Regions from separate parts of the Paenibacillus sp. GCM10027629 genome, predicted to be linked through region 1. Evidence: a T-box and tRNA genes for the amino acid it is inferred to sense, from the RefSeq annotation. Region 1 holds a T-box; the other holds one or more tRNA genes.

Region 1 (5,098 bases):
GATAATCGCATCACTCTGCGCATCAGCCGATTTAATGACAAGTTCAATTTTCTTGCTCATCGGAACGTTCACTTCTGCACGTACGTTACGAACAGCGCGGATAATGTCCATCAGCAAGTTCATTTCTTTCACGGCATCCGGAGCTTCCAATTTCTCATCGTATGTCGGCCAAGCAGCAAGCGTAATCGTCTCGCCTTCATGCGGCAAATGCTGCCATATTTCCTCGGAAATATAAGGCATGAATGGATGGATCATCCGCTGTGTACGATCAAGCACGTAGGACAATACGGATTGGGTCGTACGTTTCGCTTCCGCATCCTCACCGTAGAGGCTAAGCTTCGCAAACTCGATGTACCAATCACATAGATCATCCCAGATAAAGTTATACAAGAGGCGTCCTGTCTCACCAAATTCGTAAGAATCCATCAGACGTGTAATATCGCGTGCAGTTTCGTTCAAACGGTGTAGGATCCAGCGATCCGCCGTTGAGAGATTGCCGCTGATATCGATCTGATCAACCGTGAAGCCTTCAAGATTCATCAACGCAAAACGGGAGGCATTCCAAATTTTATTGGCAAAGTTACGAGCTTGCTCAACCCGCTCCCAGCGGAAACGCAGGTCTTGCCCTGGCGTGCTGCTCGTGGAGATCATATAGCGCATGGCATCTGTACCGTATTTGTCGATAACCTCAAGCGGGTCAACACCATTGCCGAGGGATTTGGACATTTTGCGTCCTTCGGAATCACGAACAAGACCATGCATTAATACATCTTTGAATGGAATTTCATCAGTGAATTCCAGCGCCGTGAAGATCATGCGAGCAACCCAGAAATAAATGATGTCGTAACCTGTTACGAGCACATCAACCGGATAGTAGCGTTTCAAATCTTCTGTATCTTCTGGCCATCCAAGTGTTGAGAAAGGCCATAACGCTGAACTAAACCACGTATCCAGTACATCCTCGTCTTGTTTTAGGTTCGCGCTGCCACATTTGCAGCAAGCCGTTACATCTTCATGCGCCACATGAAGCTCACCGCAATCACTACAATACCAGGCCGGAATACGGTGTCCCCACCAGAGCTGTCTGGAAATACACCAGTCACGAACATTCTCAATCCAGTTCAAGTATGTTTTCTCGAACCGATCCGGTACAAAGTTAACGCCTTCGCCTGACTTCTGCGCTTCAATCGCACGTTCAGCTAATGGTTTCATTCGTACGAACCATTGTGTTGAGAGATACGGTTCAACCACAGCTCCGCTGCGCTCGCTATGTCCTACCTGATGAACATGATCTTCAATCTTGATCAATACACCTAGTTCTTTCAAGTCATTTACGATTTGCTTCCGGCAATCCGCACGATCGATTCCTTGGTACTTACCAGCAAGCTCGTTCATGACGCCTGACTCATCCATCACTGTGATTTGTGGAAGATCATGGCGAAGACCCATTTCAAAGTCATTCGGATCATGTGCTGGCGTAATTTTCACCGCGCCGCTTCCGAAGTCTTTCTCAACATAATCATCCGCAATCACCGGAATTTCACGCCCAACAATTGGAAGGATAAGCATCTTGCCAATCATATCTTTGTAACGTTCATCTTTGGGATGAACTGCAACCGCTGTATCACCGAGCATCGTCTCCGGACGCGTCGTTGCCACTGTGATCGAACCGCTGCCATCTGCAAGTGGATATTTCAAATGATACAAATGGCCTTGTACTTCCTTATACTCTACTTCAATATCCGACAATGCTGTGCGTGCTGCCGGATCCCAGTTAATGATATATTTGCCGCGATAGATCAAGCCTTTTTCATAGAGCTTCACGAAGACTTCACGTACCGCTTTGGACAGACCCTCATCGAGTGTAAACCGCTCACGGGAATAGTCGAGTGACAACCCCATTTTCGCCCATTGCTCACGTATCGTGTTCGCGTAAGTTTCTTTCCAATCCCATACTTGCTCTAGAAATTTCTCGCGTCCCAGATCATGGCGCGTTACGCCGCCTTCACGCAGCTTCTGCTCAACTTTCGTCTGTGTCGCAATCCCTGCATGGTCAGAACCTGGCAACCACAACGCATCATAACCCTGCATCCGCTTCGTACGCACAAGAATATCTTGCAATGTAAAGTCGAGCGCATGCCCAATATGAAGCATTCCTGTTACGTTCGGCGGTGGGATCACTATGGAATACTTCGGCGCATCCGGACGTTGACCTGCTTTGAAAAATTCATTTTTCATCCAGAAATCGTACCACTTCTGCTCGGCCGCTTTTGGATCATACGTCGTTGGCATTGACGTCTGGTTTTTATTATCCTGTGCTTCTGACATGATAAACCCTCCATTTATTTACATTCAGAGTCTACACCTACACGTTCAATCCATGTATAAGTCTATAGGTAAAACCAATAAACTTGGGAGTTGAACAAATAAAAAAACCCTTCGTCTCAAAGGACGAAAGGATATCTTCCGTGGTACCACCTTTGTTTCGCATACCGCTAACAAACATCATCTACCTTATAGCATGCGACACTCAACAGATAACGGCTGCAACCGGTTTGCACTAGCTCTTCCATTCATCGCAGATACATCTGCATCTAGAAGGATTCGAACAAACAACTCCAGGGCGACTTCAGCAACTACATCCTGCGGAGCCTCACAGCGTCAGTCAGCTCCACTCTCTGAAGGGTTCGGTGCCTACTATTCCCTTTCAATGTCTTTCCTATATAGAATATCCAATATTTTATCATTTAAATCCCTCATCGTCAATCATTGCAAGCAGATGCACAGAAGCTAGGCTTCCTAGTCATACCAGCTCGTCAATCCTCATAGAATACGATAAGGTGGTGGTCCAACGTGGAACGATGGTGGTACAAAAACCGCTATACCGTCAAAGGCGTCATTTTCCCTTTAATCTGCATCCAATTTGTCCATACCCTCATATTACCTACGGGTTTTGGTGTCTTCGTCCTTTTTGCACTGTTCTTAATCTACTTAGGATTTTTATTTAACGTCTATTAGCATACATCATGTCTGGGAGGCTTTGCAGGCGAGGGTCTGTAAGGCCTCTTTAACATATATAAGGCAAGACACTCACAGAACAGCAAAAAACCCCTCACCTGACCCGGTCGAGATTCTCTCGAAGTGGCTCTGGTTACGGGGCTCGCTCATCCGATCCACGCTGAACATCATGATCATCGAATGTCATTTTGCTCCACTCAATTCAATTATGGGATATACAAAACTTGACCTTCCGCTATCGTATGATCATTCAATCGATTATATAACAGCAGTTCACGTGGATTCATGTTATAGCGATCGGCGATCATATCCAAGGTTTCTTCCCGCTGAACTATACAAATCTTTAACTTGCGGAAGGCTCTCTTCTCATCTTCATGATTCAAGAACAGACTCTTCCATTCGACTTCTTCACCATTCGAACTAGAACGCAGCTTCTTCGCTTGCTTCTCCAGTTCTTCCACGGCATGACGCGTCTCAATTTCCTTGATATTCTTACTCGAATAGAGCAGCGCACTAAGACCCATATTATTAGCATTCTCAGGTTCTGGCTCTTTCTTACTGTTAAAAGCAACCTTGAGCGCTTTCTTCTCTTCCTCGATCCGCTCTTCAAGAGAAAGCTCCTCCGCTTCGGAGCTCGTGTTCTCCTCTACTAACCCGTAATCATAGAAAGGTGCCTGCTGTGACTCTTCGATCGGGTGCTCCGAATTTGAAATAAACACTTTTTCTTTTTCTTGCTCAATCGGTTCTTGAGGTGTGAATTCCAGACGAGGTTCCTTGTCCGTCTCAAGTGAATCGATCTGTTGTGGCTGATCGCTGAGCGTTACCTCGGCAATGCGTTCCGTCGATTCACGATCTTCTTGCTCAATCCGATTCTGACTATCCGCTCCCTCGGCTTGAACGGTTATAAATTCGGGGTGAAACGTTATACCTTGATACTTCTCTTGCTCAATCTCTTGCTCAATCTCGTGCTCAATCTGTTGCTCACGCTCGTACAAGCTGACGGATTCGAGAATATCGCCAACATCATTATTCTTCGAGGCCTGGAACGCCTCTTCCGGTACGTCTTCTTCCGATTGGGAACGGAAATCCTTCGGTGCAGCTGCCTGAACTTTTGCCGGCTCGGTCTGGTGAACAACGGTAAATTGCTCGGCCATCCAAGGCGATTGCTCCGGCTGTGTAAGTTCAATCCCTTTGAGCGACAGTACGCCATTAATGTTAATCGTTCGCGTCGATAGCAGATCCACATCGAAATTCTCAATCTCGACTGAAATATCGTCCAGACTTTGTACTCGATTCATTGGCAATGTAATTTCCACAGGAATAAAGTGCGCGAGGGTAAGCGTTGAACGCTGCTCATCATCGCCTTTATATACGCCAGACAGCAGCAGATTGCCGCGCAGCGTTGCGTGGTCTCCATGCGGAACGACTTGAACATTCGGAACAAGCTCGATCTCTTCTAATTCTTGTATCCCAACTACTTCATCTGATAAGTGAACCCGCTCGTAAATGTCAAATCGCAAACCATAGGATTGATCAAACAAAACGAGGTCCTCCCTTCTGCATATAAACCTAAATGACCATCATTGTCAGATGGATATCATGACTACTTACATTTATCTATATGCCTGGAAGGAAAGAGCATGCCATATATTTTTAAAAAGTGGGACAAAGTTTATGAACTTCGTGGAAATTTGCTATCTTAGCAAAAAAGAACCTGGCCGTTGGCCAGGTCCTTCAAGAAACTGCTACGTTCGAGCACGTGAAAGGAGGAGTACGGGGTTCCACCCGCTGTTGAAATTCGTGTTCATTGAATGAAGTTTAGCGATTATCGTCAGATCCAACACGTTTATGTATTCGAGCCACTGAACTTCGCATACAGCTCCTTGAACATCGACGTCCATGGCGCCTTAACCTCAAGCCGCTCTCCGTACATCGGGTGCTCGAAGCGAAGTAATTCACCATGTAACGCCTGATACGCTGCATGCTCATCGCTGCCGCCATAGAGGGTATCTCCGAGCAGTGGATGGCCCGCATGACTCATATGGACGCGAATCTGATGGGTTCTTCCTGTCTCAAGCTG
Region 2 (5,098 bases), on a different contig from region 1:
GCGGCCCTACTTTAGTCGAATGATTGTCCTTGCTAACCTTCAGGATCTCTTCCCCATCCACCACGATGGTTCCGTTATCATTTTCCAGCGTGATCTTCAAATATTGCGGACGAACGCCAATCTTGAACGTATCCGATAAGAACCCGGACTCTTTCTTGAGATACAATTCACCTGCTTTTAACACTTCATCTGGCGACATGTGGTCGAGCAATCCGGTGTTTACATATTCCGCTTCTTCCAACAACGCCTGTTGTGCAGTAAAAATCTGAAGCGTTGCTTCATAATACTTCGGTTCTTCCTTCGCATATTGGATCAGCCGGCGCAGACGATCCTCCGTCACTTTCATTGCTTGGTCATCAACGGATAGCAGCTTTTGTAATGCCTGGGTATCTTCTGCCGCAATGGCGTTTTGGAACTTCCGGATCACCTCAGATGCCTGTTTATCTCCCTTAGAAGCTGACAAAAGTACAAATATCAAGACTACAGCAATGACGATGACTGCGACAATAATGAATACAGGCTTCTTTTTAAATCTCTGTCCAATCGTTTGTGTATGCGGTTCATTGTTGGATGATGGATTCATGATTTCCCTCCAATAAATAAAATAGAGACAGATTATGATTCTGTCTCACATATAATGATGATAGCTAAATATTTGATTTATAGAGCATTTTGCTTTTATTCAATAAAATACATCTTGCCATCGACTTCAAGGGATACCGAAGATTGAGCTAGATCTTCCTTCAGCTGCTTCGCATAAGCTACCACTTGATCTAACGATTTTTTATCCAATGTTTCAGCAAATGAGTACACAATCGTCACATTTTCCTTGATCAATTTTTTATCTTTATCGACCCAAGCCCCTTCACCATCGATCGCCGTAGCACCACCGAACCATTCAGAGAATTTCGCAAGTGCTTGATCGACGAACTTTTGCTGTGCTTCTTCTGTAATCTGAATATTGCCTTTCACCGTGGATGGAACGTAAATTTTGACTTCGTGACTGAGGCTAAACTGTCCATCAAGAGCACTGCCTGTAATCCCGGTCGCTGCAGCTCCCTCCGCACTGTAGGACTGCTGTACCGGTACGAAAACCAATGTCAACAGGACTACAATTGCTACAGTAATAATCCAGTTCCTTTTCTTCATCCTTTATGTCTCCTTTACTTTTTTACTCACCGAACGGTTACCCTAGTCAAAATCCCTTCGTCCAATTCAGATACCAACCAGTCGGTATATACTGGAAATTATTATATAAAAGGAATGTGGTATAATCAATAGGACGACAGAATTATAAAAAGGGGAAATTTGGATGGGCCATCAGGAGCAATCACAGCAGACAATCGAAAAGTTAATGAAGTCCGGAGTAGAGCTATTCTCACGCCAAGGGTACTCCAATACAAGCATAGACCAAATTGTAAAACATGCCGGCTACTCCAAGGGAGGCTTCTATGCTCACTTCCCTAGTAAAGAGGAATTTTTACTTAAAATTATTAAGGACGGGATTGATTTTTTCTTTGATGATTTGAAGGCTGCACTGGAACAGAAAGATCGAAATTTGCTTGCCAAATTCAAGGACTATTCACTGCGTTTAGTTAAAGAATCCTATAAGCAAGGATCCTCACTGCTGCTAATCCATGGATGCATGAACTCGAATGAACTGCCCATGGTCAAAGAAAGACTCATTCAGCAGATGGAGGAATGGCGACAATTCCTTACACATTTTTATCAAGTGATGAAGGATGAAGGAATTGTGGGCAGCCCGTTGGATGCGAGGATTCTTGCCACAGCATCCATGGCCCTATTTAATGGAATAAATCTGCAGCACTTCGTTGACGATCGGATTCGACTGGAGGACATGCTGCTGGTCCTCCTGGATCTGCTTCAAATCCAGGAATCGAATTAAATATAACATCAAATAAAAATATTATATTTAACACATGAGTTGACGGTATGGAATTAAGGCTTACTCTCTCTATCCTCAAGGCTTTTCACCAATACAGGAATCATCTTTTCAGCTGCCTAAAATTATTCAGGTTCCGTTACTCATGTCAAAATGCTACAATTAGGAAGGTATTGACTTCTAATTTTTCTATAATTTTCTCTCAAGGAGGTAGACTCGAATGTCAAATAAAGAGTCGCTAACACGTGGATCGTTAATTTGGGAAGGGAGAAAACGCACAATCTTCGGCTTGCCGCTTTCATTTACAAAATACTTTGTGTACGAGAAAAGATTGGTCACAAGAAAAGGATTCATTTCATTGGTAGAGGATGAATTGGATTTTTATAAAGTACTAGATAAGAGTCTAGTGTTACCATTCTGGCAGCGTGTATTCGGTTGCGGTTCGATTCACCTCAATGTTGCCGATGTGGATACGCCAATCAAAATACTTGAATCGGTTAAAGCTCCACGAGAAGTGTACGATCACATCGATACTATCGTAACGGAACTGACAAAGAATAACTCGGTGCGTACAGCCGCCAGCATCCTTGGTTCGATATCGCAAGAAGACTTCATTCGTTAGATGTTCTTATATGCAATAATCTACGAATTATAAAACTCCAGAAATGCAATAAACCCTTACTCCGTAAGGGTTTATCTTGTACCAGGCTGTTCAATCCAAATAAATATTAATAAAAACAAAAGAGCCCTTATATATCAAGGACTCTCAGGTTTGATCTCGTATGATCTGTAGTGGGCTCGAACCACTGACCCCTACCCTGTCAAGATAGTGCTCTCCCAGCTGAGCTAACAGATCATGTTATGAAGACAAATACTATAGTACCAAATTCTAATTGCGATGTCAATCTAAATCTTAAATCTAGAAATCTCTGAAACTTATGTATGATAGATCAAGGATTACTATGGTGGGCCCTGAGGGACTCGAACCCCCGACCAATCGGTTATGAGCCGACCGCTCTAACCAACTGAGCTAAGGGCCCTTAATCAATTCATCATCATAAGAATTTGGTTGCGGGGGCAGGATTTGAACCTGCGGCCTTCGGGTTATGAGCCCGACGAGCTACCGAGCTGCTCCACCCCGCGTCATTTATTCAATAGCGACAAAAATAAATATACACTATATATACGAGTAAAGTCAAGAAAAATTTAACGTTCTAAACAATTATCACCTTAGGTGATAAATCGTACTCCATAACGACCCTTACGCGAGCGAAAAATCTCGATTTCCTGCGGATCTGCATAGCCATAAATCCATGCGTCATTCTCGATACGCTTCAGGATGCAGCTCGCTTGAAATTTGGTATTGTACAACTTGCCCCAGTAGATCCATTTCATATTGACTCAGCTCCTGTCTTATCATGATGTCTTCTTTATGCCTATAGAATACCCCATAACATGAAAAAAAAGCCTTAAACTTCATACGAAGTTTAAGGCTCTCCTTACTTAACCTGCTGGGACGCCTTCTACCGTGCCACCGTTCATGACTTCCCCACCGCCACCAATAGGCTTACCTGGGTTCTTCTTCATCTCGACAAGCAACTTGTCGCCTTCTTTTTGCCACTCTTTCAAGCCCTCTGCAGAAGATTTCTTGCCATCAAGTACCGTCTGGAAGATCTCTCTTCCTTTTTCTTGCACTTGATAAATGTTAGGGTACTTGTTATACAGATCCATCTCTTGGTTGTTCGGTGTGACAGGCTTGAGCGTATAGAAAGCTGCAATGTTATAGTTCAAACCATCTTTTGGTTGAATATATTTCTTACGGGATACAATCTCATAGCTGCTGCGCGATTTCAATTTTGCCCATTCTTCACTATTTAAGAACTTGATGAAATCCCAAGCATCTTTATCATTTTGAGCTTTGGCATTAATACCCATCAAGTTGTTCAGATAGATATTACCGCCAATGCCCGGTGCTTCAGGATGCGTTGGAAGGGTTACAACATCCCAATCCACTTTCTCGAAGTTCTTAATTTTTGACGCATTTTTATTCGCATCCAAAATATCATTTACATAGCTGTAGTCTGCAATCGTCATTGCTGTTTTGCCAGACAAGAAGCTATCGCTTGCAAGTGGATTATAACGTCCATTAGACGAATCATCCTGTTGTAGGTCTTTTTGTGTTGGAATAACTTTCTCGGATACCAGCTTCGCAAATGTGCTCCAAGCCTTCTCCCAAGCTGGTGTATCAACCGTCATCTTGTCGCCCTTATCATCGAACATACGAAGCTGCAAGGCAGAGAGATACGTTCCTGTCATATCATAGAATGGATCTCCTGACCAACGATTCAATTGAAGTCCGAACTTCTTGTTCGCACCATCACCCGATTTCAAACGGCGTGCTAGCGTAAAGACATCTTCCCAGCTCATGCCGTCTTTAGGCGGCTCAATATTGTTCTGTGTGAAGAATTTCTTATTATAGAATAAGGCCGATGAACCAAACGTAGGTGCAAGACCATAAATATTGTTGTCGCCTAAATCTTTAATTCCTTCCATAACAGTCGGAACAATATCTGTAGTATCAAATTTATCTTGTTGGATCATTGGATCCAGCTGTTTCAACATATTCTCACGAACGAGCTTCTTGTACACATTCGTGTCCATAATCATCACGTCAGGAGCATTTGGACCAGAGAGCAGCTTCTTCGTCTCTTCAAATGGATCTGGTTGCTTCTGATCTGGCTTAGGCTCTTCATAACGATAGTTGCTATTGTCAATCGCCGATACGAATTCAATCTTCACATTCGGATGCGTATATTCATAGATATCTGTGTATTGCTGGCGAAGATAAGAATCGTCGCCTCCGTAACTATAGATCGTACCAATACGTAATACTTTCTCTTGTCCGGCTTCCTCGCCTTCACCCTTGCTGCATGCCGCAAGAACAGGAGCGAATAATGACAAACTTAACGTAACCATTAACAGCTTCTTACTCCACTTTGTCTTCATCCTAAATTATCCCTCCAATGATTTGGGTGACCGAATAATAATCTGATCCCCATCAAACTCCATTGATGCTTTATCTTTAATTTGCAGAGCTTGTAGGTACTCTTTAGGCACCTGCAAACGTCCAACCCGGTCAACAACCACGTACGCCTCATGAACCTGCTGAAGCGCGCCATGGCCCTTCATTAGCGC

Evidence for each region. A T-box is a leader RNA that pairs with one kind of tRNA and senses whether it is charged. The one in region 1 lies ahead of ACFQZR_RS10925 (valine--tRNA ligase), so its partner is inferred to be a tRNA-Val.
Region 2: it has a tRNA-Val gene. The T-box ahead of ACFQZR_RS10925 (valine--tRNA ligase) is inferred to sense a tRNA for this amino acid. The anticodon was not compared.

The regions. Positions count from the first base shown of each region.
Region 1 covers NZ_JBHTGZ010000009.1:358,764-363,861, reverse strand. Annotated here, with positions in the region: gene ACFQZR_RS10925 (valine--tRNA ligase) at 1-2,328, opposite strand, end outside; T-box leader at 2,445-2,720, opposite strand; gene ACFQZR_RS10920 (hypothetical protein) at 2,854-3,018, shown strand; gene ACFQZR_RS10915 (LysM peptidoglycan-binding domain-containing protein) at 3,225-4,559, opposite strand; gene ACFQZR_RS10910 (RluA family pseudouridine synthase) at 4,865-5,098, opposite strand, start outside.
Region 2 covers NZ_JBHTGZ010000003.1:550,599-555,696, reverse strand. Annotated here, with positions in the region: gene ACFQZR_RS03005 (TcaA 3rd/4th domain-containing protein) at 1-583, opposite strand, end outside; gene ACFQZR_RS03000 (DUF3574 domain-containing protein) at 679-1,149, opposite strand; gene ACFQZR_RS02995 (TetR/AcrR family transcriptional regulator) at 1,313-1,906, shown strand; gene ACFQZR_RS02990 (PH domain-containing protein) at 2,124-2,525, shown strand; tRNA gene ACFQZR_RS02985 (tRNA-Val) at 2,687-2,759, opposite strand; tRNA gene ACFQZR_RS02980 (tRNA-Ile) at 2,867-2,943, opposite strand; tRNA gene ACFQZR_RS02975 (tRNA-Met) at 2,970-3,046, opposite strand; gene ACFQZR_RS02970 (hypothetical protein) at 3,134-3,298, opposite strand; gene ACFQZR_RS02965 (ABC transporter substrate-binding protein) at 3,407-4,909, opposite strand; gene ACFQZR_RS02960 (ABC transporter ATP-binding protein) at 4,916-5,098, opposite strand, start outside.